DNA from 3 places in the Cedecea davisae genome. Region 3 is predicted to be linked to each of the others. Evidence: predicted binding sites of a transcription regulator. Region 3 holds the regulator's gene; each other region holds the start of a gene.

Region 1 (10,083 bases), 310 kb from region 3:
AGGTAAACATCAGCACTACCGTGAGAACATAAAGCAGGCACAGCCCTACCCCCACCGGGATCAGGGTTGCGGTTTTCCAGCCAACGAGCAGGGCAGCAACCACCGCAAGATGCAGCATAATCTGCCAGCAACCCAGTCCGGTTCTCACTCTTACACGTTGTTGCCACTTCATGGTTTATCTCCTGGAGTATTTCTTCCTGTTAATCAGAGTACGCAAGTGTACGGAAATTTCCTCAATACGCCCCCTTTTTGTGACAGGTATTGCAATATATTTCCGTTCAGGCTGGCAAAAGTGCTGGAGGAAAAACCAACAAAAGGATGGACTGCGGGGCCAAAAGCGTACTGAGATAGCCCTCTCCCCAAAGAGAGAGGGCATAATATTAGCGGCGGTTACCAAAAATACGCAGCAGCATCAGGAACAGGTTAATAAAGTCCAGATACAGCGTCAGCGCGCCAACAATTGAGTATTTACGCAGCATTTGTGCGTCGCGGGTATCTATCTGCTCGCCAATATTTTTCAGCTTCTGCGTGTCATAGGCGGTGAGGCCAACAAACACGATAACCCCGATGTAGGTAATCGCCCACATTAGCGCATCGCTCTTAAGCCAGAAGTTAACCAGCGACGCCAGCACGATACCGATAAGCGCCATAAACAGCATATTACCGAAGCCGCTCAGGTCGCGTTTCGTGGTGTAACCATACAGGCTCATCGCGCCGAACATCCCGCCGGCAACCACGAAGGTGCTGGCAATGGACGAATAGGTATACACCAGGAAAATGCTCGCCATTGTCAGGCCGGTAAGCGCCGAATAGAGCATAAACAGCGTGGTAGCAACGCCTGCGCTAAGTCTGTTTACCATGCCGGAAATGACAAACACCAGCGCCAGCTGAGCGATAATCAGGCCAAAGAAAGTAATTTTGCTGGAGAAAACGAACTCCATCACTGCCGGAGTGTTCGCCGCATACCAGGCGATAAATGCGGTAAGCAGCAGGCCGCAGGTCATCCAGCCGTAGACTTGCGCCATAAAGGTCTGGAGGCCGGTATTGGCACGCTGCACGATAGTCTCATTGGGACGCGGGAATCGGTCCATGATGCTTCCTCTGTATGGTAAATTAAGCTTCTGACGCGAGCTGTTTAGCTCACTCGCTTTAAGATTAACACATCCCGGCAGCCGCGCACCCTACCAGCGTTTAGCCGCCTGCTTATCGCTGTCTCTTGCTTCTACCCAGCGGTCGCCCTGCTGCGTGGCTTCCCGTTTCCAGAATGGCGCACGGGTTTTCAGGTAATCCATAATAAACTGCGCCGCATCAAAGGCCGAGCTGCGGTGCGCCCCGGTCACGCCGACAAAAACTATCTCATCGCCGGGCCACAGTTCGCCGATGCGGTGAATAACCGTAACCCGCTGTAGCGGCCAGCGGCTTCTGGCTTCGACGACGATTTCTTCCAGCGCTTTCTCCGTCATCCCCGGGTAATGCTCCAGCGTAAGGGCGCTGACGCTGTCCCCGAGGTTATGATTGCGGACCTTGCCGGTGAATGTGACTACCGCACCGTCTTCGTCACATTGGGAAAGCCACTGGTACTCTTCCCCGACGTTAAAATTCTCGCGGCCAACGACTATGCGCGTGCTGTCCATTTTATCCTCCGGTTACCGGCGGGAAGAAAGCGACTTCATCGCCTTCGGCCAGCGGATGGTCAAAACTCACCAGCGTCTGGTTCACCGCAGCCAGCAATTTGCCGGACTCCAGCGCCAGCTCCCAGCGGCTCCCTTTCGCGGCCAGCGCCGCGCGCAGCTGTTCTACATCGCTATAGACTGCATCAACCGCCACGCTATCGCAGCCAACCAGCTCGCGAACCTGGGCAAAAAACAGTACGTTAAGCATCGTCATCCACCCTGAAATCTCCGGATTTCCCGCCGCTTTTTGCCAGCAGGCGAACCGGGCCAATCACCATATCTTTTTGCACCGCTTTGCACATGTCATAAATGGTTAGCGCCGCTACCGAGGCCGCCGTCAGGGCTTCCATCTCAACGCCGGTTTTACCGGTCAACCGGCACAGGGACTCAATGCGCACGCGGTTATGCTCCGGCTGAGCCTCCAGCTTCAGCTCAACTTTACTGAGCATGAGCGGGTGGCACAGCGGGATAAGCTCCCAGGTCCGTTTGGCGGCCTGAATACCTGCGATACGCGCCGTCGCAAAGACATCGCCTTTGTGATGGCTGCCTTCGATAATCATCGCCAGCGTTTGAGGGAGCATGGTGACAAAAGCTTCCGCGCGGGCTTCCCGCACCGTTTCGGCCTTGGCGGAAACATCCACCATGTGCGCCTCTCCGGCGGCGTTAATATGGGTTAATTGCGACATAACTTATTTCTTAAGATGTGGATGGAAATTGCAAGGACGCTGGCGGGCATCCAGCTGCGCCTGAATAATATTTTCCCACGCGGTGCGGCAGGCTTTGGTCGAGCCGGGCATGGCAAAAATCAGCGTTTTGTTCGCCATACCCGCTACGGCGCGAGATTGCAGCGTAGAGGTGCCTATCTCTTCGAACGACAGCATGCGGAACAGCTCCCCAAACCCTTCAACTTCACGGTCAAACAGCGGGAGCAACGCCTCGGGCACCTGGTCGCCGTCGGTAAAACCGGTGCCGCCGTTAACCAGCACCACCTGAACTTGCTCATCGGCAATCCACCGGGATACTTCGGCGCGAATGGCGTAGCGATTTTCTTTAACGATAGCTTTATCCACGACCTGATGTCCGGCTTCGGTTGCCGCTTCGCGCAGATAGTGCCCCGAGGTGTCGTCCTCTTCACCACGACGGCTGGATACCGTCAAAATAGCAATACGTGCCGCGATAAACTCCTGGCTTACCTGACTCATCGGTATTCTCCTTGTGGGCTGGCGTGTTAGCCGCCGATATACGACAGATTCTGAGTGATGCCGGTATTACCGTCATGCAGGAAATGGGTCTGCTTTTTCATCGCCAGCGCGGAAGAAATTCGCCCTTCCAGCTCGGCCTGCTGTTCATCCCCTGAGAGCAAGTCGCGTAGCGCAATGCCCTGCTCGCCGAACAGGCAAAGATGCAGGTTGCCGATAGACGAGACGCGTAGCCGATTACAGCTGGCACAGAAATCGCTCTCGTAAGGCATGATGAGGCCAATCTCCCCGGCATAATCGGGATGGCAGAACACCTGAGCGGGGCCGTCGCTGCGCTGGCGCAGTTGATGCACCCAGCCGCGGGCCAGAAGCTGATCGCGGATGGTTTTGCCTGAGATATGGTGCTTGCGGAACAACTCGCCGCCGTCGCCGGTTTCCATAAGCTCAATAAAGCGCAGCTGAATAGGACGCGGTTTGATCCATGCCAGAAACGTTTCCAGCTGGTGATGATTTACATCGCGCATCAGCACGGTATTCACCTTCACCCGCTCAAACCCGGCGCTAAAAGCGGCATCAATGCCCTCCATCACCTGGCGGAATTTATCCTGGCCGGTTATGGCGTGGAACTGGCGGGCGTCCAGGCTATCGACGCTGACGTTAACCGCAGTCAGGCCAGCGTCACGCCAGGCGTTGATATCCCGGGCCAGACGGTAGCCGTTGGTGGTCACCGCCAGTTGGCGGATAGAGGCGTTTTCACGCACTGCGGCGATAATTTCGGTGAAGTCGCGGCGAAGGGAGGGTTCCCCGCCGGTGAGACGCACTTTTTCGGTGCCCAGAGCGGAAAATGCCCGGGTCACGCGGCGGATTTCATCGACGTTGAGGAAGCTTTTATTGGCTACGCCGTGCGGCTTGTAGCCGTCAGGCAGGCAATAACTGCAGCGAAAGTTGCAGACGTCGGTAATGGATAAACGTAAGTAATAGAACTTACGCGCAAAAGCATCGGTAAGCTGGGACACTGAATACACCTTTCCAAATACGGGAGATGCAGTCATTTCTTCCTGCACCCTGGCGACCTCATGGGCCGCGGCCAGGGCCCCCTATCTTGCGACTTAGGTACCATGGCTTGAGTGTGTGTTACTCGGATAGTAGCGCGACATAGCGGTTCACGCCATATCAGTTTTCGCTATATAAATCCATGCATAACGAGTTGTTTGTTCAATTTCGCAACAGAATACTTAAAAAGGTAACTTTTACTTTGATATACATCATCATCCCCGGAGCGAGAATCGTCTTTTAGGCACTTTTACGCTACCTTAAGCCGGTATATGCCTCTTAAGGATTATCTTATCTATGCGTAATCGCACGCTTGCGGATCTTGATCGGGTTGTCGCGCTAGGCGGCGGCCACGGGCTGGGCCGCGTAATGTCCTCGCTTTCCTCTCTGGGTTCACGTTTAACCGGCATCGTCACCACCACCGATAATGGCGGCTCAACTGGACGCATTCGGCGCTCGGAAGGCGGCATTGCCTGGGGCGACATGCGTAACTGTCTGAATCAGTTAATTACCGAACCCAGCGTCGCCTCAACCATGTTTGAGTACCGTTTTGGCGGGAATGGTGAGCTTTCAGGGCATAACCTCGGAAACCTGATGTTGAAGGCTCTGGATCACCTAAGCGTGCGCCCTCTTGAGGCTATAAATTTAATTCGAAATCTGCTTAAAGTAGATGCTCAGTTGATCCCAATGTCCGAGCTTCCGGTCGATTTGATGGCGACTGACGATCAGGGCAACGCGGTTTACGGCGAAGTGAGCATCGATCAGCTTATCAATCCACCTCAGGATCTGGCCGTCTACCCCAAGGCACCCGCCACGCGAGAGGCGCTGGAGGCTATTGCGGAAGCGGACTTAATTCTCATCGGCCCCGGCAGTTTTTACACCAGCCTGATGCCTATCCTGCTGCTTGAAGAGATGGATCAGGCGCTGCGCCGCACGCCTGCGCCAATGGTGTATATCGGCAATCTGGGTAAAGAGCTAAGCCCGGCCGCCGCAAGCCTGTCTCTACGCCAGAAGCTTGAGCTGATGGAACAACACATCGGCAAGCGCGTAGTGGACGCCGTGGTCGTTGGGCCGCAGGTTGACACCAGCGAAGTGACAGGAAGAGTGGTTATCCAGCAGCCGCTGGAAGCCAGCGATATTAAATATCGCCATGACCGGAAGCTGCTGCGGGCCGCGCTGGAACAGGCCTTACAGCAGCTCGGCTAAACGGAGTATCAGGAAGCGGCGATAAACAACTCTCGCAGCTGATGAAGCTGGTCGCGAATCTGCGCCGCCTCCTCAAACTCCAGATTTTGCGCATGCTCCAGCATTTTCGCTTCCAGCTGATGAATTTTCTGCTGGAGCGCTTTCGGCGTCAGGACGATTTCATCATCTTCAATCACGCTGCGCGCTTTGGTCTTCATCCTGCCTTTAGTTTTAGCCATGCCTTCGCCAAGCTTCAGCACGTCCACCACGCGTTTATTCAGGCCCTGCGGCGTAATGCCGTGCTCTTCGTTGTAGCGCTGCTGTTTCTCGCGGCGGCGCTCGGTCTCGCCAATGGCCTTCTCCATCGAGGCGGTAATTTTATCGCCGTAGAGAATGGCTTTACCGTTAACGTTACGCGCGGCGCGGCCAATCGTCTGGATCAGCGAACGCTCGGAACGCAGGAAACCCTCTTTATCGGCATCGAGAATCGCCACCAGCGAGACTTCCGGCATATCCAGGCCTTCTCGCAGCAGGTTGATCCCTACCAGCACGTCAAACTCGCCGAGACGCAGATCGCGGATTATTTCCATGCGTTCGACGGTGTCGATATCCGAGTGCAGATAGCGCACGCGCTCGCCGTGCTCTTCCAGATATTCGGTAAGATCTTCCGCCATGCGTTTGGTGAGCGTGGTAACCAGCACGCGCTCGTTGATGGCAACGCGCTTGCGGATTTCCGACAGCAGATCGTCAACCTGAGTCGCCACCGGACGCACTTCAATAATCGGATCCAGCAGCCCTGTAGGACGCACCACCTGATCGACAATTTCACTGCCGGATTTATCCAGCTCGTAGTTGCCGGGCGTTGCAGAAACATAAATGGTTTGCGGCGCGAGTGCCTCGAATTCTTCAAACTTCAGCGGGCGGTTATCCAGCGCCGACGGCAGGCGGAAGCCATATTCCACCAGCGTCTCTTTACGCGCGCGGTCACCGCGATACATACCGCCGATTTGTGGAATGGTCACGTGGGACTCATCCACCACCAGCAGCCCGTCCGCCGGGAGATAGTCAAACAACGTCGGCGGCGGCTCGCCAGGCCCGCGCCCGGAAAGATAGCGGGAGTAGTTTTCAATCCCAGAGCAGTAACCCAGCTCGTTCATCATCTCGAGATCGAACTGGGTACGCTGGGCAATACGCTGTTCTTCCAGCAGTTTATTGTCGGCCAGCAGCACCTTACGGCGGTCGGCCAGCTCAACTTTAATGTCTTCCATCGCCTGCACGATACGCTCTCGCGGGGTAACGTAATGCGACTTTGGATAGATGGTAAAGCGCTGGATGGTTTGGGAAATTTGGCCCGTCAGCGGATCGAACAAAGACAGCCTTTCAACTTCCTCATCAAATAATTCAACGCGCAGCGCCAGGTCATCTGACTCTGCCGGGAAGATATCGACCACCTCTCCCCGCACGCGGAAAGTACCGCGCTGGAAAGCCTGATCGTTGCGCGTGTATTGCAGTTCGGTGAGGCGGCGAAGGATCGCTCTCTGATCGATTATCATGCCCTTCGTCAGGTGCAGCATCATCTTCAAATAGAGATCCGGATCGCCCAGACCGTAAATTGCCGAAACCGAAGCCACCACAATCACGTCCCGGCGTTCGAGCAGCGCTTTAGTGGCAGACAGGCGCATCTGCTCGATATGTTCGTTCACCGAAGCATCTTTCTCGATAAAAGTATCGGAGCTGGGGACGTACGCTTCCGGCTGGTAGTAGTCGTAGTAAGAGACAAAAAACTCAACCGCATTGTCCGGGAAAAACTCTTTCATCTCGCCGTACAGCTGAGCAGCCAGCGTTTTATTAGGCGCCAGCACCATTGTTGGACGCTGCAAGTCAGCAATAACGTTTGCGACGGTGAAGGTTTTACCGGAACCCGTAACGCCAAGCAGCGTCTGGTGCGCCAGGCCATCTTCCAGCCCTTCTTTCAGGCGACTAATGGCCTCAGGCTGGTCGCCTGAAGGTTTAAATGCAGAATTAAGTTTGAACGCTTTACTCATGAACGGGCTACCTGATGAAGAAACGAGCGGGCCGGAGTGTAATTTTACCCGGCAACGCGATTTTTTCCAGTGAAAAACTGTATAAAACACCAGTTCTCATTTTTACTAAGCCTGCCAGCCAATGATTTTAACCGCTTAGTCCGCCCACAATTTCCCCCTTCGCCAGATAAATCTCCAGTGACTGAGGGTTATCCCCAAATTTTTTCGCCTTTTAACATTTGTCAAGGGAGGTAAGGAGATGACGGCCTCGATGTTTGACACTTTTATTGCAGCAGTTGATTTTATTCAACGTATTGAATCTAAATAAATATTTCACAAAGACCGGTTTAACGCCAATTTGGTCGCAGGCCGCGCCCGCTCTAGCTTTCGTCAAGTTTTCTAACTCTAATGCACAAGGTTATCCACAGGAATGGTGGATAACTGCGGCAAGCCCTTTTAGCTAGCCGCTCGGAAAAACCCATATCTTTTCTGTGCCAGGGGTGAAAAAAAAATTTCGCTAATTTTTTTGCTTTTATTCATTCGATTTCGCTATACCCCGCAGCTTTGAGCCAGATCCCGAAATCAAGATATATCCTGAGGTTAAAACGCTTTTTGTTGCACCAAACTTGCACTTTTTAAGCACTCGCCGGGTGCAGCGAACCGGCAAAAAATACCCAGGCACGGCATTGTGAGGATCTAAATTCTGCGTTTTATCCTGGAATTGGGGATTTTTTCAGGCTTTATCGCCTTGCTGGCAAGCTAATTGCAGAATTCTGATGGGGGAGTCCTCCACCCGAGCAAGGAGATAAACAATGCTGAGCCTTCGCGCAGTGAATCAGTTCTACGGCGACAATCATATATTATGGAACCTCGACCTTGAGCTGGCTCCGGGTGAATGCACCTGCGTGCTTGGCGCCCCCGGGCAGGGAAAAACCACGCTGGTAAACTGCATTGCGGGTTATTTACCCGTGCAGAGCGGAAGCATGCTGTGGCAGGAGGCTGGCCACCCGCCCGAAAACATGCTGGACAAACCTGTCGAAGGACGTACTGCCCTGGGTATCGGGTATGTACCGCAGGATCGGCGTATTTTTTCCCAGCTCACCGTCGAAGAGAACCTACAAATCGCCATGATGGCAGGCCAGCAGGCTCCTGGCGTTATTCCCCCGCTTATCTATGATCTGTTCCCCGAGCTATACGGCCTGCGGCAGGTCAGGAGCGGTGAACTACAGGTTGATACGCGCCAGCAGCTGGCGCTGGCACGGGCCCTTGTCCTGCAGCCTAAATTGCTGATTCTGGACGAGCCCACGCTCGGCAGTGGCCAGAGGTTTATCAATGAAATGGTCAACCTTATCCGCCGCTTAAATCACGATTTTGGGCTGACTATTTTGCTGGTCGAACAGCGGCTGCCGTTTATTCGCCGGGTTGCGGACAAGTTCTGCCTGCTGCATAAGGGCAGGAATGTTGCTCAGGGCGATGTCGCACAGCTTGATGACAGGCTTGTCTCCGACTGGCTGGAGCCGTGAAGCGCTAAAGATTATCCAGTTGGTGTTGAAATGCCGGATTAAGCGCGCCCAGCGCACGGCGCAGATTGCACTGGCGGGTGACGACTGCAATTTCCAGCAGCGGCGCAGGCACCGCCATTACCCGATTGGCTCGCATCCAGCGCAGTACGGTTTCCAGATTCCAGAGCGCTGTTTTACCGTCGTGTACCGGCAGCGGAAAAGCTTCTCGCGTTACCATAACTTTGCGGATGTACTGCCGAGTGAATCCCAGCAGCTCGGCCACATCCGTCAGGCCAACCAGGTCCGGCGCGGCTTCAACTAAGGTTGCCCCAGGAACGGCTCTTAATACGTCCTGTATTGCGCTAACCAGCGCTTCTTCGGCATTTGCCGCCTCGCGAATGAAGTTCAACGCTACACGCCCGGTAACGCCAATGCCGATAAGCGCGTCATCGCAGCCACCGGCGCCCAGCGCGGCAACCCACTGTTCCGGATCCTTCTGGTTATTCGGCAGGCTGAAAATCAACGTGAAGGTATATTCCGCCATGTTTAGCTCTCCTTTTAGTGCAGCACATTTTGGGATGTAGTATTTGCACACCCGTCCACTACCCTACGGATTTGCCTGGCGTGATTTCCCTCGCTTCGTGGAGTACTCCACACGCAGCTGATGCAAAACTCGCCGCAGCGGCACGTCTTATCGTTCCACGGGCATAGAAGCTTGCCCCAGCAGTGCGATCCGCCTTGTTTAACCCGCCATCCCTGAAATTCGGCATAGCATAATGCCGCTTCTATATCTTTTACCGGGTGCTTTCTTCTTGCCATATTCCCTCCGGCTAAATAAGCATCTCACAATGGTTGTCCAGTGACAACTCTAACGATGAAATACTCTACGCTCCCTATCGTTTTGGAAGAAGGTTTGTTTTTCGGGGAAGTTCAAAAGTGGAAGAAGGCCCGAAGCCGGGCAGCGAGCCTTACTTTTTTTGCGGAAATGATGCGAGTCAGACCGCAATCACGGAGAGGTCGATATAGTGACCCAGCGGCGTTTCTTCGCTAATTTGTGGTTGCCACGGAATTTCTCCCAGTAGCGGAGCCGCCAGCCGCTGTTTTAGCGTCACCATATATTCCGCATGCCGTTTACCCGCGGGTTGTACGCCGTTGGCAACCCAGCCAGCCAGCGTTAAACCAGCAGACTGCACGGCGTGTGCGGTCAACAGCGCGTGATTAATGCAGCCGAGCTTCACGCCGACGACGAGAATCACCGGCAATTGCTCTGTAGCCACCCATTGCGCAAAGGTTGTGGTTTCAGACAGCGGCGTGAGCCAGCCTCCCGCTCCCTCTACCAGAACCCAGTCGGCCTTAGTCGTCAGGTTCTCCAGCCCTTCGGACATGGCGGAAAAAGTGATAGGCCGCTGCTCTTCGGCGCTAACAATGTGCGGTGAAGTCGGTTCGA
Region 2 (10,083 bases), 1.7 Mb from region 3:
CGCCATATCGCCCTTCTCCTGTAGCCAGTTACGGCGGTCTTCGGAGCGCTTTTTGGCCAGCAGCATATCCATGGTTGCCAGCGTGCGCTGGTCGTCTTCATCGCTGATGGTTAGCTGCACCAGGCGGCGAGTGTTCGGATCCAGCGTGGTTTCACGCAGCTGAAGCGGGTTCATCTCGCCCAGCCCTTTAAAGCGCTGTACGTTCGGCTTGCCCTTCTTACGCTTAAGCTGCTCCAGCACGCCCGCCTTCTCTTCTTCGTCCAGGGCGTAATAAACCTCCTTGCCGAGGTCGATACGGTAGAGCGGCGGCATCGCGACATAAACGTGCCCGCCCTTAACCAGGGAGCGGAAGTGGCGTACAAACAGCGCGCACAGCAGCGTGGCAATATGCAGACCATCCGAGTCCGCATCCGCAAGAATGCAAACCTTGCCATAACGCAGCTGGCTAAGATCTTCGCTGTCAGGATCGATCCCGATAGCCACCGAGATGTCGTGAACCTCCTGCGAGGCAAGCACTTCGTCGGAAGAGACTTCCCAGGTATTCAGGATCTTACCTTTCAGCGGCATGATTGCCTGATATTCGCGATCGCGAGCCTGCTTGGCCGAGCCGCCCGCCGAGTCCCCTTCTACCAGGAACAGCTCGGTGCGGCTCAGATCCTGCGCGCTACAGTCGGCCAGTTTCCCCGGTAAAGCCGGGCCGCTGGTTAACTTTTTGCGAACCACTTTCTTAGCGGCGCGCATACGGCGCTGGGCGCTCGAAATAGCCAGTTCGGCAAGCTGTTCGGCCGCCTGCACGTTTTGGTTCAGCCAGAGGCTAAAGGCATCTTTTACCACGCCGGAAACAAATGCGGCGCACTGACGAGAAGAGAGACGTTCTTTGGTTTGCCCGGCAAACTGAGGATCCTGCATTTTTACCGACAGCACATAAGCGCAGCGTTCCCAGATATCTTCGGCGGAGAGCTTCACGCCGCGCGGCAGAATATTGCGGTACTCGCAAAATTCACGCATCGCATCCAGCAGGCCCTGGCGCAGGCCGTTAACGTGCGTCCCGCCCTGCATAGTTGGGATCAGGTTTACATAGCTTTCGGTCAGCAGCTCGCCGCCTTCGGGCAGCCACAGCAGCGCCCAGTCTACCGCTTCGGTATCGCCGGAAAAGTTGCCGATAAACGGGGCTTCTGGCAGCGTAATCAGGCCGTCAACCGCTTCGCACAGGTAATCCTTCAGGCCATCTTCATAGCACCAGCGCTGTTCGGTATTGTTGACTTTGTCGGTGAAGGTTATCTCCACGCCCGGGCACAGCACGGCTTTAGCCTTCAGCAGGTGGCTGAGGCGAGAAACGGAGAAACGCGGGCTGTCGAAGAAGCTTTCGTCCGGCCAGAAGTGAACGCTGGTGCCGGTATTACGTTTGCCGCAGGTGCCGATCACTTCCAGATCCTGCACCTTGTCGCCATTTTCAAAAGCGATGCTGTAAACCTGTGCGTCGCGGCGCACGGTCACTTCAACGCGTTTGGAAAGGGCGTTAACCACCGAAATCCCCACGCCGTGAAGGCCGCCGGAGAACTGGTAGTTTTTATTCGAGAACTTACCGCCAGCGTGCAGGCGGCAAAGGATCAGCTCAATTGCCGGGACTTTTTCTTCGGAATGGATATCAACAGGCATTCCTCGCCCGTCATCGATAACTTCCAGAGACTGGTCGGCGTGCAGGATGACATCCACGCGCTTGGCGTGGCCAGCCAGCGCCTCATCGACGCTGTTATCAATGACTTCCTGACCCAAATGGTTAGGACGAGTGGTGTCGGTGTACATTCCCGGGCGGCGGCGAACTGGCTCAAGCCCGGTGAGCACCTCTATATCATCGGCATTATAGGATTGCGTCATGGTTTATTCATTCAGATAGCGAAACAGGAAATCGGCCGGCTGGCCTCAGCTCAAGCCGAGGAAGTCGACAATCTGTGTGAAATAATCTTCGAAGCCCGTAAAGGCGTGATTGCCGCCGGGTTCCACCGTCTGGCGGCAGAGCGCGTAGTAAGCTACGGCCTGGCGGTAATCAAGCACCTCGTCGCCCGTCTGTTGCAGCAGCCAGATAAGATCCGGCGCTTCCAGCGGGTCAATCTGCATGACTTTTAGATCGTAAATATGGCGTGACTCTAGCACATATTGCTGCCCGGTGTAGGGGTTCTCGTTTTTGCCAAGATAATCAACCAGCAGCTCGAACGGGCGAACGGCAGGATTTACCACCACCGCCGGCAGGGTGAAACACTGCGACAGCCAGGTGGCGTAGTAGCCGCCAAGCGAGGAGCCGACAATACCAAGCTGCTCGCCACCACGCTCCAGCACCAGCGACTCAAGAAGCTCGGTAGCATCCGCAGGATAGGGCGGCAATTGCGGAATGATCATCTCAATTTCCGGGTGATGCTGTGCAAGCCATGCCTGCATCCGGGTCGCCTTTGCAGATGCCGGAGAGCTATTAAACCCGTGTAAATACAGTAGAGCTGACATCAATAACCCTCGGAAGCCGTATCCGGGTTAAATTTGCAGCCCTGCAAGCGGCACACTTCGGTCGTCAGGCTCCCGTCCGGATAGAGATCCAGCCAGCGCCAGCCCGGTTCGATGGTATCGAGGGTAAAGTTAGCGCAGTGCGGCTTGAACTGGACGCAGGTAGAAGGCGTGGCCAGCATTCTGCGGCCGTTCCAGTCGAGATCCAGCTCCTGGTGAATATGCCCGCAGAGCAGGGTTTTAACCTGCGGCCAGGCCTTAAGTGCGGCATCCAGCGCGGCGGCGTTGCGCAGGCTGTGCTGATCGAGCCAGCTGCAACCAGCCGGAAGCGGATGATGGTGAAGCAGAAGCAGCGTGTGGCGTTCCGGGGCAGCGGCAAGCTGGCGCTCCAGCCATTCCAGCTGATAATCACTCAGCTCTCCGTGCGGGACGCCAAAGACCTGACTGTCCAGCAGCAGAATTTGCCAGTGCTCGCCAATATGCACGCGTTTGGCAGGAGAAATACCCGCTTCCAGAAGCGCGCTGAACATGGCAGGTTGGAAATCGTGATTTCCTGGAAGCCAAACGCAGGGCGCAGAAAATCTGGAGATGCCCTCAGCAAAGTGCTGGTAGGCCTCCGCGCTATGATCCTGCGCTAAATCACCGGTTGCAACCACCAGGTCACAGGCATGCTGTTCGGCAAGAATAGCGGCAATCACCGCCTGGTAGCTTTTCCAGGTATTAATACCCAGCAGCGTTTCGTCTTTTCCGGCGAACAGATGAGTATCGGTTATTTGCAGTATCCTGATCCGGCCCCCATCGGCCACAGGAAGGGTTAACAGGCTTTCCAAATGGTGTCCTTAGGTTTCACGCACACTTACATACCATCCATTATTCAGGGCGTTGTGCCGTTAGCCGTCTTACTCCCCAAAAAACTAGGTATAAACCGGAACCGCCATTGCTCCATGCGCTAAACAGTAGCGCAGCCAATCAGCAAGAAACTGGTTAATTTGATGCTTTTCGTCGCGTTGATGCAACTTTTTATTCGGATAATCATAGCGTGCTTTGAAGCGAAAGATCTGCTGGCTTGAACACACTTCCGCCACCATCGCATCATGATACAACCTGACCGACATAGACGGCAGGCTCCAGTAGCTAACGCTTGGGTGCGTTTGCTCAATTTCCACAAGCGTAGTGTAACGAGTTGATTCTGATATAGTTAAGCGATATCTGGCGCTATTAACCTGATACGTTACCGTCTCGCCCGCTGCGTCATTTTGCGGCAGTAAGCGGCGCAGTTGTGCGAAGTTGGTTTCGCACAAACGCATCATTTCAGGGAAGTCAGGGGTATAGCGCTTCATAATCAGTGATTCCACTCTTTTCTTAATTGCTCATAATGCAGTTGCAGCCATTGCAAAGCGATGACCGACGCTGCGTTGTCGATGCTCCCCTCTTCTACACACTGGTAGGCCTGCTCCCGGCTTACCACATGAACACGAATATCTTCGTTTTCTTCCGCCAGGCCGTGAATGCCTTCGGCCAGGCTGGCGTCCACTTCACCAACTAAAATAGACAGTCTTTCACTGGTGCCGCCGGGGCTTGCTAAATAACTCAGCACCGGCTTTGTGCGGCCAACAACCAGGCCAGCTTCTTCTACTGCCTCGCGGCGCGCGACATCTTCAACGCTTTCGCCTTCTTCAATCATTCCGGCTATCATTTCCAGCAGCCACGGGCTTTCACTGGAGTCATAAGCGGCAATGCGAATCTGCTCAACCAGCACCACTTCATCACGCACAGGGTCATAGGGTAGCAGCACCGCCGCGTGCCCGCGCTCAAAAATTTCTCGCTTAACTTCCCCGCTCATTTCGCCGTTAAACAGGCGATGACGAAAACGATAAAGATCGAGCGAAAAAAAACCGCGATAAAGCGTTTCCCGTGCAATAATTTCTACATCCTTTTTGGCGAAAGTCACCGTCGGCTTTACTGACTTATTCATAGATGATGTCCTGATGGCAAATGGGCGCTGGCCGGGCGATTTCAACCCCGCACGACTGCCCTTTCAATTTTGATGTGGTAGATTGGTGAAAATTAAGGTAGATGGCACTTTACGCCAACCTGCCCGGCTGGCGGAATCTGTAGAATCGGCAATCATTTTCGACTCCTGTCGGCGTTAACAAAATAATTCTGCTTCACAACAAGGAATGCAAATGAAGAAACTGCTCCCCATTCTTATCGGTCTGAGCCTAACGGGTTTCAGCGCCATGAGCCAGGCAGAAAACCTGTTGCAGGTTTACCAACAGGCCCGCACCAGCAACCCGGACCTGCGTAAATCCGCCGCTGACCGTGACGCCGCATTCGAAAAAATCAATGAAACACGCGGTCCATTATTACCACAGCTTGGTCTGGGTGCAGACTATGGCTACGGCAGCGGTTACCGCGATTCAAACGGCGTTAACTCCAATGCCACCAGCGCGACTCTGCAACTGACGCAAACCATTTTCGATATGTCGAAATGGCGTGCGCTGACTTTGCAGGAAAAAAGCGCTGGCATTCAGGACGTCAGCTTCCAGACCGATCAGCAGGCGCTTATCCTGAGTACCGCCACCGCCTACTTTAATGTTCTGAGCGCTATCGATGCACTGTCTTATACCGAAGCTCAGAAACAGGCGATTTACCGCCAGCTTGATCAAACCACCCAGCGCTTTAACGTTGGCCTGGTTGCCATTACCGACGTGCAGAACGCCCGTGCGCAGTACGATAACGTGCTCGCCAACGAAGTGACGGCGCGTAACAACCTGGACAACGCCGTTGAATCTCTGCGTCAGGTTACCGGCAACGACTACCTGAGCCTTGCCTCTCTGAACGTAGACGGTTTCAAAACCAGCAAGCCGGATGCGGTAAATAACCTGCTGAAAGAAGCAGAGAAGCGCAACCTCAGCCTGCTGCAGGCTCGCCTGAGCCAGGATCTGGCACGCGAGCAGATTCGCCTGGCGGAAGACGGCCACCTGCCGACGCTGAACCTGACCGCATCTACCGGCGTGTCTAATACCAGCTATAACGGCTCTAAAACCAGCGACCAGACCCGTTACGGCAACAGCTATGACGGTCAGAACAAAGTAGGCCTGAGCTTCTCCCTGCCGCTGTATCAGGGCGGCCAGGTTAACTCTAAGGTGAAACAGGCGCAGTACAACTTTGTTGGCGCCAGCGAGCAGCTTGAAAGTGCGCACCGCAGCGTGGTGCAGACCGTTCGCTCTTCCTTCAATAACGTGAACGCGTCCATCAGCACCATTAACGCCTACAAACAGGCCGTGGTTTCTGCCCAAAGCTCTCTGGACGCGATGGAAGCGGGTTACTCGGTGGGTACACGTACTATCGTGGACGTGCTGGATGCAACCACCACGCTGTACAACGCGAAGCAGCAGCTTTCCAGCGCACGTTACAACTACCTGATTAACCAGTTGAACATTAAATCCGCTCTCGGCACGCTGAACGAGCAGGATCTGGTGGCTCTGAACGGCGCACTCGGCAAACCAGTTTCAACTACCGCCGAAAGCGTTGCTCCACAAACCCCGGATCAGGATGCTCGCGCTGACGGTTACTCTGCGACAACCGCAGCGTCAAGCAAAGCTCCGCGCGCAACACCGGCGGCGGCAACCAGCGGTAAAAAAGCGAACCCATTCGCTAATTAATCGTCGGAATGTCGACAAAAGGGGCGTCTAATCACGCCCCTTTTTTTCTGCCTTCGCTCTGAACGTAAGGCAACGTAAAGATTCCCTGCCAACAGGCCTTGATCGCTTCAATTTCGACCATTCATCCCCTATCCTTAGCACCAAACCTACTGGGCTCAGGACTAAGTCAATGAAACGGACAAAAAATATAAATCATTCATCGTTCCGCAAAAGCTGGAACGCACGCCATTTAACGCCGGTAGCCCTGGCCGTTACCGCCGTCTTTATGCTGGCGGGTTGTGAGCAGAGCGACGAAACCGTCTCTATGTATCAAAACGCCGACGACTGCTCTCAGGCAAACCCGGGCAAGAGCGCGGAATGCACCACCGCCTATACCAACGCCCTGAAGGAAGCCGAGCGCACCGCGCCGAAGTATGCTTCCCGCCAGGAATGTATCGCCGAGTTTGGTGAAGGACAGTGCCAGCCAGCTCCGGCTCAGGCAAGCCTTGCCGGTGAAAACCAGGCTCAGGCCCAGCCTCAGCAAAGCGGCAGCTTCTGGATGCCGCTGATGGCAGGCTACATGATGGGACGCCTGATGGGCGGCGGCGCAGGCTTTGCTCAACAGCCGCTGTTCACCTCGAAAAACCCGGCCAGCCCGGCCTACGGCAAATATGCCGATGCCAGCGGTAAGAGCTACGGCGCAGCAACGCCGGGGCGCACCGCCAGCGTACCAAAAACCGCAATGGCCCCTAAGCCAGCGACAACCTCCACCGTAACGCGCGGCGGCTTTGGTGAGTCGGTTGCTAAGCAGTCCACCATGCAGCGCAGCAGCGCTTCCGGCACAAGCCGCTCGATGGGCGGCTGATAGACATGGAAAGAGTCTCTATTGTCGAGCGCCCGGACTGGCGCGAAAAAGCGAACGAATATGGCTTTAATTTTCACACCATGTACGGCGAGCCTTACTGGTGCGAAGACGCTTATTACAAGCTCACGCTCGCTCAGGTTGAGCGTCTGGAAGAGGTGACCGCCGAGCTGCATCAAATGTGCCTCAAGGTGGTGGATAAAGTTGTCGCCAGCGACGAGTTAATGGCCCGCTTCCGTATTCCAAAACACACCTGGGAGTTCGTGCGCCAGTCGTGGCGTACTCAGCAACCTTCGCTCTACTCACGTCTTGACCTGGCCTGGGACGGCGTTGGTGAGCCTAAGCTCCTGGAAAATAACGCCGACACGCCTACCTCGCTGTACGAAGCGGCCTTCTTCCAGTGGATCTGGCTGGAAGATCAGGTTGCGGCCGGTAAGCTTCCTGAAGGGGCAGACCAGTTCAACAGCCTGCAGGAACAGCTGATCGAGCGCTTTGCCGAGCTCAAGCAGCAGCACGGTTTTAATCTTCTGCATTTTGCCTGCTGCCAGGACACGGTAGAAGATCGCAGCACCGTCCAGTATTTACAGGATTGCGCGGCCGAGGCGGAAGTTGCCAGCGAATTCCTTTATATGGAAGAGATCGGCCTTGGCGAAAAAGGCCAGTTCACCGATCTTCAGGATCAGGTTATCAGTAACCTGTTCAAGCTCTACCCGTGGGAATTCATGCTGCGCGAAATGTTCTCCACCAAGTTGGAAGACGCTGGCGTACGCTGGCTGGAGCCCGCGTGGAAAAGCATTATTTCCAATAAAGCACTGCTGCCGATGCTGTGGGAAATGTTCCCGAACCATCCGAATCTGCTGGCGGCTTATTTTGCCGAAGATAATCACCCGGAGATGGAAAAATACGTGGTGAAACCTATCTTCTCGCGCGAAGGTGCCAACGTGAAGATAATCGAGAACGGGCAGGAGATAGCGCGCGTTGACGGGCCGTACGGCGAAGAAGGCATGATAGTGCAGGAGTTCTATCAGCTACCAAAATTTGGCGACAGCTACACGCTTATCGGCAGCTGGCTAATCAACGGTAGTCCAGCCGGGATTGGCATCCGCGAAGATCGCGAGTTAATCACCCAGGATCTTTCTCGCTTTTACCCGCATATTTTCGTCGAATAACCGGCGATAAACGTTAAAAAGGCGCGAATTATGCGCCTTTTTTATTACTTAGCCTACCTGCACCGACAGCATGCTTAACGATCCCATTTCAATACCATCCACCGGAATACTCACCGGTTCTTTGCCGTCCCACGCGCCGAGAACATAAAGCAGCGGCAGGAAGTGCTCCGCCGTAGGGTTCGACAGCGAGCCACCTTCATGCTCAAGATAATTGACCAGCGGATGTTGCCCGGCAGGCCCCTGCCAGGTCAGATTATCCTTCACATATTGATTAAACGACTCCGCCCACGGGTAAGGAGTGTTTTCCCCATGCCAGCGCGCGGTCCGCAGGTTGTGCACCACATTGCCGCTCGCCACCAGCATAATGCCCTGGTCACGCAGCGCGGCCAGTTTGCGGCCTGTTTCAAAGTGCCATGCCGCAGGTTTTGTGCTGTCGATACTCAGTTGCACCATTGGAATATCCGCCTCCGGGTACATTTTTATCAGCACGCCCCAGGAGCCGTGGTCAAATCCCCAGGCTTCTTTGTCCAGCGCAACCGGCGTCGGGGCCAGCAGCTCACGAAGCTGCTCTGCCAGCTCCGGCGAGCCGGGTGCCGGATAATGTGTGTCATACAGCGCCTGCGGGAAACCGCCGAAATCATGGATAGTCTTCGGCGTTTCCATCGCCGTGACGCCCGTTCCGCGGGTAAACCAGTGAGCCGACACCACCACAATCGCTTTAGGCCGCGGCAGCGTTGCGCCTAAGTGCGCCCAGGCTCTGGTATAGCGGTTATCTTCCAGCACGTTCATCGGGCTACCGTGACCAAGGAACAGCGCGGGCATACGTTGGGTTGTCATGATGGTGTCCTTAAAAGAGATTTAATGAACACAGATTACGCCCAATTTTTAGCGGAAGAACTCAGATAAGCATGATGAAGATCATCAGAAATTTTGAACAGGGGAAAAGCGCGGTAACGGGGGAGAAACGAAGCAGGAAAGCAGAAGCCCGACCGTGCCGATCGGGCCTGATTTTTTAGCTGGCTTTGCGTGCCTGAGCCTGGCGATATTCCACCAGATCTTCAATGGTCACAACGGCCATATTGTGTTTACGGGCGAACTCGATGCACTCCGGCGCACGCGCCATGGTGCCGTCGTCGTTGGTCAATTCACACAGCACGCCGGCTGGTTTGAAACCGGCCAGAGAAACCAGATCGATGGTTGCTTCGGTGTGGCCGCCGCGGGTCAACACGCCACCCGGCTGCGCGCGCAGCGGGAATACGTGCCCAGGACGGTGCAGATCGCTCGGCTTCGCGCCGTCGGCAATTGCCGCGCGCACGGTAGTCAGACGGTCGGCAGCGGAAACGCCGGTGGTTACGCCATGCGCGGCTTCAATGGTCACGGTAAAACCGGTGCCAAAGGCGCTGGTGTTGTTTTCGACCATCATTGGCAGGTCGAGCTGTTTACGGCGTTCGTCGGTCAGGCACAGGCAAACGATCCCGCTGCCGTGGCGAATGGTCAGCGCCATTTGCTCAACGGTCATGGTTTCGGCCGGGAAGATCATGTCGCCTTCGTTCTCGCGATTTTCGTCGTCGAGAACCATTGCCCCACGGCCTTCACGAAGCGCATTAAGAGCATGCTCTACGCGCTCTGTCGGGGTGCCAAATGCAGAAAGTAGCGTCTGATTCATGGTAATAAAAACCTCATTAAAATTATGGTTACCAGAATCAGGGCAGTCTTAGGAGCTAAAAAAATAACGCGGGCAGGCCTCAGCCTGACTTGATCGTTACTCTCTCCCATCCGGACTTTAACCGTCGGCCCCGGAATTACACCGGATCTGCTGACCTTCAGGCAAAGCCTGAAGCGCTCGCGGGCTTTCAGCGTAAGCTGATTTACCGCCGGTGGGGAGTTTCGCCCCGCCCTGAGAATAAGC
Region 3 (10,083 bases):
TAACCAATCAGCGCGATGATAAACACCAGGAATACCAGACCTACGATAGTCGTCGCCACGCCGCCCGGGATCGGGAATTTAAGCGCTTTTGCCTCTTCCGGTGGCAAACGGCGGCGGAAGGCAATCTGCGACAGCAGGATCATTATCCACACCCATACGGTGGCAAAGGTTGCCAGCGATGCAATCACCAGGAAGACGTTTTCCGGCATGATGTAGTTCAGGTAAACCGCCAGCAGCATGGCAAAGCCCATCACCACAACCGTCACCCACGGAATACCGTTACGTGAGGTTTTAGCGAATACCTTCGGCGCGCTGCCCTGCTCCGCCATGCCGTGCAGCATGCGCCCAACGCCGAACACATCGCTGTTGATAGCGGAAAGAGAAGCGGTGATGACCACGAAGTTAAGAATACCGGCCGCAGCGGTAATGCCCATGTGCTGGAACGTCATGACAAACGGGCTGCCTTCGGTGCCAACCTGGTTCCACGGGTATATAGACATGATGACAAACAGCGTGCCAACGTAGAACACCAGAATACGCAGCGGGACAGAGTTAATCGCGCGCGGAATGGATTTCTCAGGGTCCTTCGCTTCGCCCGCGGTGATGCCGATGATTTCAATACCGCCGTAGGCGAACATCACCATTTGCAGCGACATTATCATGCCTAACCAGCCGTTACTGAAGAAGCCGCCGTTGCTCCACAGATTATGAATACCGGTCGCCTGGCCGCCGTTACCGATGCCCCAGAAGATAATGCCGATACCGGCGAGGATCATAATGATGATGGTCGCCACTTTGAAAAACGAGAACCAGAATTCCAGCTCGCCAAATACCTTTACGCTCATCAGGTTGATGGCGCTGATGATAAGCACCACGCTCAGCACCCAGACCCAGTGCGGCACCGCCGGGAACCAGATACCCATATAGATCCCGAAGGCGGTCACGTCGGCGATGGCGACAATCAATATTTCAAAGCAGTAAGTCCAGCCGGTGATATAGCCTGCCAGCGGCCCCAGGTAATCCTGAGCATAACGGGAAAACGAGCTGGCAGAGGGGTTATGAACCGACATTTCGCCCAGCGCGCGCATGATGATATAGGCCGCAACGCCGCCGATAATATACGCCAGCAGTACGCTTGGCCCCGCCATCTTAATAGCGTCTGCCGAGCCGTAAAACAGCCCTGTTCCAATCGCCGAACCCAGCGCCATAAATCGGATGTGCCGGGTGCTCAAACCGCGCTTGAGCTTATTGGTGTTTTCCATGAATCCTGTACCACTCTTCACAATAAAAAAACCACGGAGGGCGACTCCGTGGTTAGTTAACAATCAAACTCTTAGTGCGCGGTGGAAGTCACCTGACGCCCCGCAGCCCGGTCCCAGACGGCGGCGATAACCGCCATCGCGACGGTTGGCAGCAGCCACGCAAGGCCCTGGTCCGCCAGCGGCAGTTTCGCCGCCCATGCAGGCAGTACATCGCTGATTGCCGAAGCTTTAATGCCGTCGATAATACCAAACAGCAGGCTTATCAGCATTGCCGGTGCGATAACGCGGGTGGAATTGTGCCACCACGGACGGGTAAAGCTTAAGACCACCAGGGCGATACAAGGCGGGTAGATAGCCGTCAGCACCGGAATAGAGATCTGAATCAGATGGCTCAGGCCGAGGTTAGATACAATCATCGAGAACAGGCCGAGGATAAACACCAGCGAGCGGTAAGAGAGCGGTAAATACTGGCTAAAGAACTCCGCGCAGGCGCAGGTCAGGCCAACCGCCGTAACCAGGCAGGCGAGGAAAATCAGCGCAGCAAGGAAGAAGCTGCCTGCTCCGCCAAAGGTATGGGAAACGTAGGCGTGCAGAATAGCCGCGCCGTTGGCGTTTTGCTCAACCAGATTGGCGCTATCAGACCCGAGGTGGAACAGCGCCAGATAGATAATCGTCAGGCCAACACCGGCAATCAGGCCAGCCCAAATGGTGTAGCGGGTCAGCAGGCGGGATTCGGTCACACCGCGAGAACGTGCCGCATTGACGATAACGATCCCGAATACCAGCGAGGCCAGAGTGTCCATCGTCAGGTAGCCGTTCACAAAGCCGTTAGAGAATGCCGCGTTTTGATAGGCTTCGGTCGCAGAACTCAGGCCACCGGCAGGCCACAGAACGGCACCGGCGGAGAGGATCAGCAGCGCCAGGATTTTCACCGGCGCAAGGAAATGGCCAACGGTATCCAGCAGCTTGCCGGGATAAAGCGAAATACCAATCACCAGCGCGAAATACACCAGGCTGTAGATAAACAGCGGCATATCGCCCATACCGGTCAGCGGCGCAATGCCGATTTCAAACGACACGGTGGTGGTGCGCGGCGTGGCAAACAGCGGGCCAACAGCCAGGTAACAAACGGTCGCCAGCAAAATACCGGCCCGGCGGCCAATCGGCGAGCTGAGGCTATCAATACCGCCGCCGACACGGGCAATGGCCACGATGGTCAGCACCGGTAAGCCTACCGCGGTGACCAGGAAGCCAAGTGCAGACGTCCAGACGTGTTCACCGGCCTGTAAGCCAACCATTGGGGGGAAAATGATGTTGCCCGCGCCCACAAACAGCGCAAAGGTCATAAAGCCCAGAGCGATGATGTCACGCGATTTTAAATGATAGGTCATAAAATAATGCAGCCTGTGGATGTGTGGTGTTGAAAACGTTCAAATTTTTTAACCGCACGCGGTTCCAAATAACGTTCGGCAAAAAAGCGGTTATTACCGGTAACGACAGCGGAATATGCTTCTCCGGATCGGTGGCGAAGAATAGTTAGTCGAATTACCACTCAATTTCAGTCGGTCTGGTAACAACAGGGGGGCAATTAAAACGCTTATAGCGTTTGAAGACAAGAAGGGATCGGGAAACCAGAAAGATATCCTTTAAAAATCCCGGCAGGCAGTGAATAAATTCAATTATACGAATTTATTGTGGCTTATCATTCGGACAAAAAATCAACAATTCGCCTTTAACGCTTAACGAGTGGAGAAAAAACCAACAAAAAAGGCCAGTAAACTGGCCTGTGGAAACAGAGCTTGACGGTTGCGGTGAATTAATGTGCAACTGCCGCAGGATCCTGGGCGATTAACCGCTCCGGCAACACAAACGAAAATGTCGATCCCTGCCCCGGTTTACTTTCAATCTCCAGACGCGCGTCGTGGTGGCTAAGGGCGTGCTTCACAATCGCCAGCCCAAGCCCGCTGCCGCCCGTCTGCCGGGAACGGGCTTTATCCACCCGATAAAAACGTTCGGTAAGGCGAGGAAGGTGCTCCGCTGAAATCCCCGGCCCGGTATCCTTAACGCTAAACGCCACGCCGTGCGGCTGACGCCGCCAGGTCACGGTAATGTGCGTCCCCTCCGGAGTATGGTTCACGGCGTTATACACCAGGTTGGAAATGGCGCTGCGCAACTGCTCTTCATTGCCGTAAACCTGTAGCCCAGGCTCAACGTTAAAAGTGAGCGTTTGCTTCTGCTGGCTCAGGGTCTGCGCCTCGCGTTCAACAACGCGCAGCATCAGCGGAACGTCGATTTTTTCATTCATCGACAGCGCCGGTGCCGCTTCAATTCTCGACAAGGTCAGCAGTTGTCGAACCAGCCCTTCCATGCGCGACGTTTGCTCTCGCATCGTATGTAATGCTTTATCCCTCAGCGGGCCTTCCAGCGCCTGATCCTGCATCATCTCCAGATAACCCTGTAACACGGTTAGCGGGGTGCGCAGCTCATGGCTGACGTTGGCGAAGAAGTTACGCCTGGCGCCTTCAAGCTGATGCATTTGCGTCACATCACGCGCCACCATCAGCCACTGCCCGTCGGCATACGGCATCAGGCGGAACTCAAGGTGGCGGCCATTATTCATCACCAGCGTCAGCGGGCGATTAAACTGCTGATTCGCCACATACTGTGTGAATTCGGGATAACGCAGAAGGTTAAGGATGTTTTGGCCGTTATCGTCCGGCCAGCGCAGCCCAAGCAGCTGCTGGGCCAGGCCATTACACCAAAAAATAGAGCCCTCTTCCGTGGTCAGCACCACCGCATCGGGCAACGATTCGGCCCCGCTACGGAAGCGCTTGATCAGATTACCCAGCTCTTTACGGCGCTTTTTGTTACGCAGCTGCATTTGATGCAGCCCGTAAAGCAGAGGCTCCCAGCTTCCCCGGCCCGGAGGCGGAGTCATGCTGCGGTCAACCCACAGCCACCAGGACAGACGAAGGAGATTCCAGAAATGCCAGCTCAGCAGGGAGGTTACTGCCGCCAGTAAAAACCACGGCAGATGGCCAAAGATCAATCCAAGAATAGCCGCCGGTAAACAACAGAGCATCAGCTCCAGTACCAGCCTTTTCCATGACAGCCGTTCCAGCACGCGTCACGCTCCTGTAAGCATTTTAAAAGCGGGTTGAAAAACGATAACCCGTGCCGCGAACCGTTTGCACCATTTTGTCATGACCACTTGTTTCCAGCGCTTTACGCAGGCGGCGAATATGCACGTCTACGGTGCGATCTTCAACGTAAACGTTGGTTCCCCACACGTTATTAAGCAGCTGTTCACGGCTGTAAACGCGCTCCGGGTGGGTCATAAAGAAGTGTAACAGCTTAAACTCGGTTGGCCCCATATCCAGCGGGTCTTCACCGGTCATTACCCGATGCGAGGACGGGTCAAGGCTCAGCCCCTGCATCTCAATCACCTCTTCCACCGCCATCGGCGAAATACGGCGCATTACCGCTTTAATACGCGCCACCAGTTCCTTTGGCGAGAACGGTTTGGTGATGTAATCGTCGGCCCCGACTTCAAGCCCGCGAACGCGATCTTCTTCTTCTCCGCGCGCGGTTAGCATCATCACCGGGATTTCGCGGGTCAGCGCTTCACGCTTAAGGTGCTTAATAAACTGGATACCCGAACCGCCCGGCAGCATCCAGTCCAGCAGGATCAGGTCGGGGAAAGGTTCAATCAGCAGGTTAACCGCGCTGTCATAATCTTCCGCCTCTACCGACTGGAAGCCATTTTGCTCGAGCACAAAGCTCACCATTTCACGAATCGGAGCTTCATCTTCTACGACTAAAATGCGTCTCGCCATGATTTACCCTGTTGAAAAGAGACCATCTCTTATTAATTGTGCGCCAGTATGCGTCAGATTTGTGACAGATTTATGAAAAAGATGACCGTCCGATATTTCACCTTTTTGAATTATGACAGCCGCTGAGTTTCGCGCACGGTTACGCTGGCGGCTCAATAGCTTATAATCGGAAACTCGCCTCTTTGCCATGGGACAGGTTATGCGCATTCTCCACACATCAGACTGGCACCTCGGCCAAAATTTCTATACCAAAAGCCGGGCTTCTGAACACCAGGCCTTTCTTGACTGGCTGCTTAACGCGGCGGCCGAACATCAGGTGGATGCCATAATTGTAGCGGGTGACATTTTTGATACCGGCTCGCCGCCGAGCTACGCCCGTGAAATCTATAACCGTTTTGTGGTGCAGTTGCAGGCCAGCGGCTGCCAGCTTGTTGTGCTGGCGGGCAACCACGACTCCGTCGCCACGCTTAACGAGTCGCGCGAGCTGCTCGCCTGCCTGAATACTCGCGTTATCGCCAGCGCCCGGCATCGCCAGGAAGAGCAGGCGCTGGTGCTGAATAACAAAGACGGCACGCCCGGCGCTATTTTGTGCCCAATCCCGTTTCTGCGCCCGCGCGATATTCAAAGCAGCCAGGCCGGGCTTTCCGGCCATGAGAAGCAGCGCTCATTAATGGAAGCAATTAGCGAGCACTACCAGCAGTGCTACGACGCCGCCGTCGCATTACGCGGCGACCGTCCGCTGCCGATTATTGCCACCGGGCATCTCACCACGGTTGGCGTAACCAAATCCGATGCGGTGAGAGACATTTACATCGGCACCCTGGACGCCTTCCCGGCGCAGCACTTTCCTCCGGCTGACTATATCGCGCTGGGCCACATCCACCGGGCGCAGAAGATTGGCGGCAGCGAACATATCCGCTACAGCGGCTCCCCGATTGCACTCAGCTTCGACGAAACGGGCAAAGCTAAAAGCGTATTTCTGGTTGAATTCAGCGGCGGCCAGCTTGCGGGCGTCGAAGCCCTTGAAGTCCCGGTCAGCCAGCCGTTAGCGGTGATAAAAGGTTCGCTAAGGGAGATAGAACAGCAGCTTGAGCAGTGGCGTAATGCCCCTGCCGAGCCAAAAGTCTGGCTGGATATCGAAATCGCCACCGATGAATATCTTCACGATATGCAGCGTCAGGTTCAGGCTTTAACCGACACCCTGCCGGTAGAAGTTGTGCTGTTGCGCCGCAGCCGCGAACAGCGCGAGCGGGTCATCGCCAGCCAGCATAAAGAGACGCTAAGCGAGCTGACCGTTGAAGAGGTATTTGAGCGCCGCCTTAGCCAGGAAGAAACTACCGAAGAACGCGCCGCCAGGCTGAGAACGCTGTTTGCCCAAACGCTCTCGGACCTGCACCAGCAGGAGGAACAGGCATGAAAATTCTTAGCCTGCGTTTAAAAAATATTAACTCCCTCAAGGGCGAGTGGAAGATTGATTTCACTCGGGAACCCTTCGCCAGCAACGGACTATTTGCCATTACCGGCCCGACCGGAGCGGGCAAAACCACGCTGCTGGACGCCATCTGTCTTGCGCTCTACCACAAAACGCCGCGCCTGAGCAGCGTATCGCAGTCGCAGAACGACCTGATGACCAGAGACACCGCCGAGTGCCTGGCCGAGGTGGAGTTTGAGGTTAAGGGCGTTGGCTACCGCGCTTTCTGGAGCCAGAACCGCGCACGGAATGCGGCAAACGGCAACCTTCAGGCGCCGCGCGTGGAGCTGGCCCAAATCAGCGACGGCAAAATTCTTGCGGACAAAATCAAAGACAAGCTCGACCTTGTTGCCTCGCTAACCGGGCTGGATTACGACCGTTTTACCCGTTCGATGATGCTCTCTCAGGGGCAATTCGCGGCATTTTTAAATGCCGATGCCAACGACCGCGCCTCGCTGCTCGAAGAGCTGACCGGCACAGAAATCTACGGCACCGTCTCCGCTGCGGTATTTGAAAACCACAAGCAAATCAAAATTCGGCTGGAAAATTTGCTGGCTCAGGCGGCGGGCGTTGCCCTGCTCAGCGAAGAGCAGCAACAGCAGCTCACGGCAAGTTTGCAGGCGCTCACTCTTGAAGAACAAACGCTGGGCACCGAGCAGCAGTTGCGCCAGCAGCATCGGGACTGGCTGAGCCAGCTGGGCAAGCTGACTACCGATAAAGAACAAAAGCGGCTGGGGCTGAATACCGCTAATCAGGCTCTGCTGGATGCCGCCCCGCAGCTGGACAAATTGGCTCGTGCGCTGCCTGCCGAAAAGCTGCGCCCGCACTGGCAGCGTCTCCAGGAAAAGCAGCAGGCGCTGAAGCAAAATGCCGAAGCGGCGGAAAGTGTGAATGCACGCTTACGCCACGCCTCGGTGCATCGCCAGCAAACCCGGCTGCTGGCGGCCGTTCAGGCTGAAAAACTTCAGGCGGAGGCTCAGCAGGTTCAGAACTGGCTCTCTGCCCACGATAGCTATCGCCTCTGGAGCGCCGAACTTGCGGGCTGGCGCATGGCCTTTGGCCAGCTGCAGCGGGATGAAAAGCAACTTGGCGATCTGCAGCAGGCGCTGCGGAGTAGCCAGCAAAAATTACAGGCACTGCCGGAGATAAATCTGGCGTTAACGCCGGACGAAGTAAGCACTCATTTACAGCAGCTAATGGCCGCCAGGCCTGGTCGCCAACAGCTGGCAGCCCTGCAACCTCAGTTTGCCACTGTGGAAAAACGCAAATCAGGGCTGGTGCGGGATCTGGAGGAGCTGGATAAGCAAATTGCCGCTTGTGATGTCGAGCTTGGGCAAAAACGCCAGCAGTACAAAGATAAACGCCAGCATGAAGCCGATCTGGAAAAAGTCGTCGAGCAGGAAAAACGGATCCATAGCCTTGAGGCCGAACGTGCTCAGTTGCAAAAGGACGCCCCCTGCCCGCTGTGCGGTTCAACTCAGCACCCGGCCGTTGAGGCCTATAAGGCGCTGGAGCCGGGAGAAAACCAGCGGCGCCTGGCCGCCCTGAAGCTTGAAGTCGCCGCGCTCGCCGAGCAGGGTTTCGCCCTCAAGGGCCAACTTGAAACCCAGCGCCAGCAGCGCGAAAAACGAGTTCATGAAGGCGCGGCGCTACAGGAAGAGGCAGACTCACTCTCGGCCCGCTGGCAGCAGCAATGCGCCGGGCTGAGCATAGCCTTAACGCCACAAGACGATCTGAACCAGTGGCTGGAAGAGCAGGAGCTGCGTGAACAGCAGCTGCGCCAGCTCGCAGAGCGCCAGGCGCTCGAAGCGCAATACCAGCGAGACAGCGAACAGCTCCAAAAGATGAGCGCCGAGTTTAACGCCCGGAACGCTTCGCTTCAGGCGGCGCTGGAGCAGGTTGGCCTTGCGCGTCCGCAGCCGGGCGAAGAGCAAAGCTGGCTGGATGCCCGCCAGCAGGAGTCCCAACAGTGGCAACAGCAGCAGGATAAACTGCCGCAGCTCCGCCAGCAGCTTTCCACCCTTGAAATGCTGCTTTCAACCCTTCAGGACGATGGCTCGGCCCCCGCGATGCTTGCCGAGTCTGAGCACCAGGCCGCGCTGCAAAACTGGCAGACTCTGCACAATGAATGCAACCTGCTGGAAGGCCAGCGTCAGTCTCTGGCGCAGCAGCTACAGCAGAGCGAAGCCGCGGCCCGCGAGGCCCAGGAGCAGTTCAGCGCCGCGCTGGCAGCCAGCCAGTTCAGCGACGAAGAAGAGTTCCATTGCGCCCTGATGGAAGAAAACGTCCGGCTCGAGCTTGAGCAGCACAAACAGCAGCTGGAGCGTCAGCAGCAGCAGCAAACGACGCTGCTTGAGCAGGCCGAAACGGCGCTGGCCCAGCACCTGACGTCACGCCCGGAAACACTCGGCGAAGAAGCAGACATCAGCGTTCTTGAGGCTCAAATTGCAGATCTGGCCCACCGGCTGCGTGAAAACGCCTCTCAGCAGGGGCAAATAAAGCAGCAGCAAAGCCACGACAAAGAGAACCGCTCGCGCCAGCAGGCGCTGATGCAGGAGATCAAAGAGTGCGAGGCTCAGGCGGAGGACTGGGGCTATCTCAACGCCCTGGTCGGCTCCAGAGAAGGCGATAAATTCCGTAAATTTGCCCAGGGACTGACGCTGGATAACCTGGTCTGGCTGGCAAACAACCAGCTTAATCGCCTGCACGGCCGCTACCTGTTGCAGCGTAAAGACAGCGAAGCGCTGGAGCTACAGGTTATGGACACCTGGCAGGCCGACGCGGTGCGCGACACCCGCACGCTGTCCGGCGGCGAAAGCTTCCTGGTGAGCCTGGCGCTGGCGCTGGCGCTTTCCGACCTGGTAAGCCACAAAACCCGCATCGACTCGCTGTTCCTTGATGAAGGCTTTGGCACTCTGGACGCGCAGACGCTGGATACCGCGCTCGACGCGCTGGACACCCTGAACGCCAGCGGGAAAACCATCGGCGTAATCAGCCACGTTGAGGCGATGAAGGAACGTATTCCGGTGCAGATTAAAGTGAAGAAAATTAACGGGCTGGGCGTGAGCCGGCTGGATAAGGTTTTCGCGGTAGATTGACCTTTTACCCTGGGAATAACGAACATCTCCCCCTCACCCTCCTGGAGGATGAGGGGTGCGATTTACTTCTCTAACGGCCAAAGCCACGCCGCGCCCCGAACGCCGCTGGAATCACCGTGCACGGCTTTGCGAATCGGCGTTTCGCACTCGCCGCCAAATACCCAGGGCTTAATCAGCTGCGGCACGGTGCGATACAAACGCTCCACATTGCTCATCCCGCCGCCCAGCACAATCACATCCGGGTCGAGAATATTAACAATATGCGCCAGAGATTTAGCCAACCGCGTTTCATAGCGGCTCAGGGCCAGCTCGGCCAGCGGATCCTGCTGTTCAGCCAGGTTGATAATCTCATTGCCCTTCAGCGTTTTCCCGCTCAGGCGCTGGTAGTCCGTGCCAAACCCGGTGCCGGAGATAAA

The links. Region 3 encodes PhoB, which activates phosphate uptake and scavenging genes when phosphate is short. Its sites were predicted from a motif close to CTGTCATAAAACTGNCNNAT; they were not measured.
Region 1: uvrB (excinuclease ABC subunit UvrB) is a predicted target of PhoB. The motif match lies at 7,408-7,427, and genes of this name have one in related genera.
Region 2: nudF (ADP-ribose diphosphatase) is a predicted target of PhoB. The motif match lies at 4,544-4,563, and genes of this name have one in related genera.

The regions. Positions count from the first base shown of each region.
Region 1 covers NZ_CP172054.1:3,463,979-3,474,061, forward strand. Annotated here, with positions in the region: gene ACG1VR_RS16515 (YbhQ family protein) at 1-172, opposite strand, end outside; gene ACG1VR_RS16520 (Bax inhibitor-1/YccA family protein) at 381-1,091, opposite strand; gene moaE (molybdopterin synthase catalytic subunit MoaE) at 1,182-1,634, opposite strand; gene moaD (molybdopterin synthase sulfur carrier subunit) at 1,636-1,881, opposite strand; gene moaC (cyclic pyranopterin monophosphate synthase MoaC) at 1,874-2,359, opposite strand; gene moaB (molybdenum cofactor biosynthesis protein B) at 2,363-2,875, opposite strand; gene moaA (GTP 3',8-cyclase MoaA) at 2,902-3,888, opposite strand; molybdenum cofactor riboswitch at 3,879-4,014, opposite strand; gene yvcK (uridine diphosphate-N-acetylglucosamine-binding protein YvcK) at 4,223-5,131, shown strand; gene uvrB (excinuclease ABC subunit UvrB) at 5,140-7,155, opposite strand; gene ACG1VR_RS16560 (ABC transporter ATP-binding protein) at 7,947-8,657, shown strand; gene ACG1VR_RS16565 (AlpA family transcriptional regulator) at 8,662-9,180, opposite strand; gene ACG1VR_RS16570 (hypothetical protein) at 9,195-9,455, opposite strand; gene bioD (dethiobiotin synthase) at 9,632-10,083, opposite strand, start outside.
Region 2 covers NZ_CP172054.1:485,557-495,639, reverse strand. Annotated here, with positions in the region: gene parE (DNA topoisomerase IV subunit B) at 1-1,878, opposite strand, end outside; gene yqiA (esterase YqiA) at 1,924-2,499, opposite strand; gene cpdA (3',5'-cyclic-AMP phosphodiesterase) at 2,499-3,326, opposite strand; gene ACG1VR_RS02830 (DUF1249 family protein) at 3,411-3,836, opposite strand; gene nudF (ADP-ribose diphosphatase) at 3,839-4,471, opposite strand; gene tolC (outer membrane channel protein TolC) at 4,683-6,164, shown strand; gene ACG1VR_RS02815 (DUF1190 family protein) at 6,334-7,008, shown strand; gene ACG1VR_RS02810 (glutathionylspermidine synthase family protein) at 7,014-8,174, shown strand; gene ygiD (4,5-DOPA dioxygenase extradiol) at 8,223-9,011, opposite strand; gene ribB (3,4-dihydroxy-2-butanone-4-phosphate synthase) at 9,187-9,840, opposite strand; FMN riboswitch at 9,935-10,083, opposite strand.
Region 3 covers NZ_CP172054.1:3,769,922-3,780,004, forward strand. Annotated here, with positions in the region: gene proY (proline-specific permease ProY) at 1-1,262, opposite strand, end outside; gene brnQ (branched-chain amino acid transporter carrier protein BrnQ) at 1,334-2,653, opposite strand; gene phoR (phosphate regulon sensor histidine kinase PhoR) at 3,079-4,386, opposite strand; gene phoB (phosphate response regulator transcription factor PhoB) at 4,409-5,098, opposite strand; gene sbcD (exonuclease subunit SbcD) at 5,298-6,515, shown strand; gene sbcC (exonuclease subunit SbcC) at 6,512-9,667, shown strand; gene mak (fructokinase) at 9,730-10,083, opposite strand, start outside.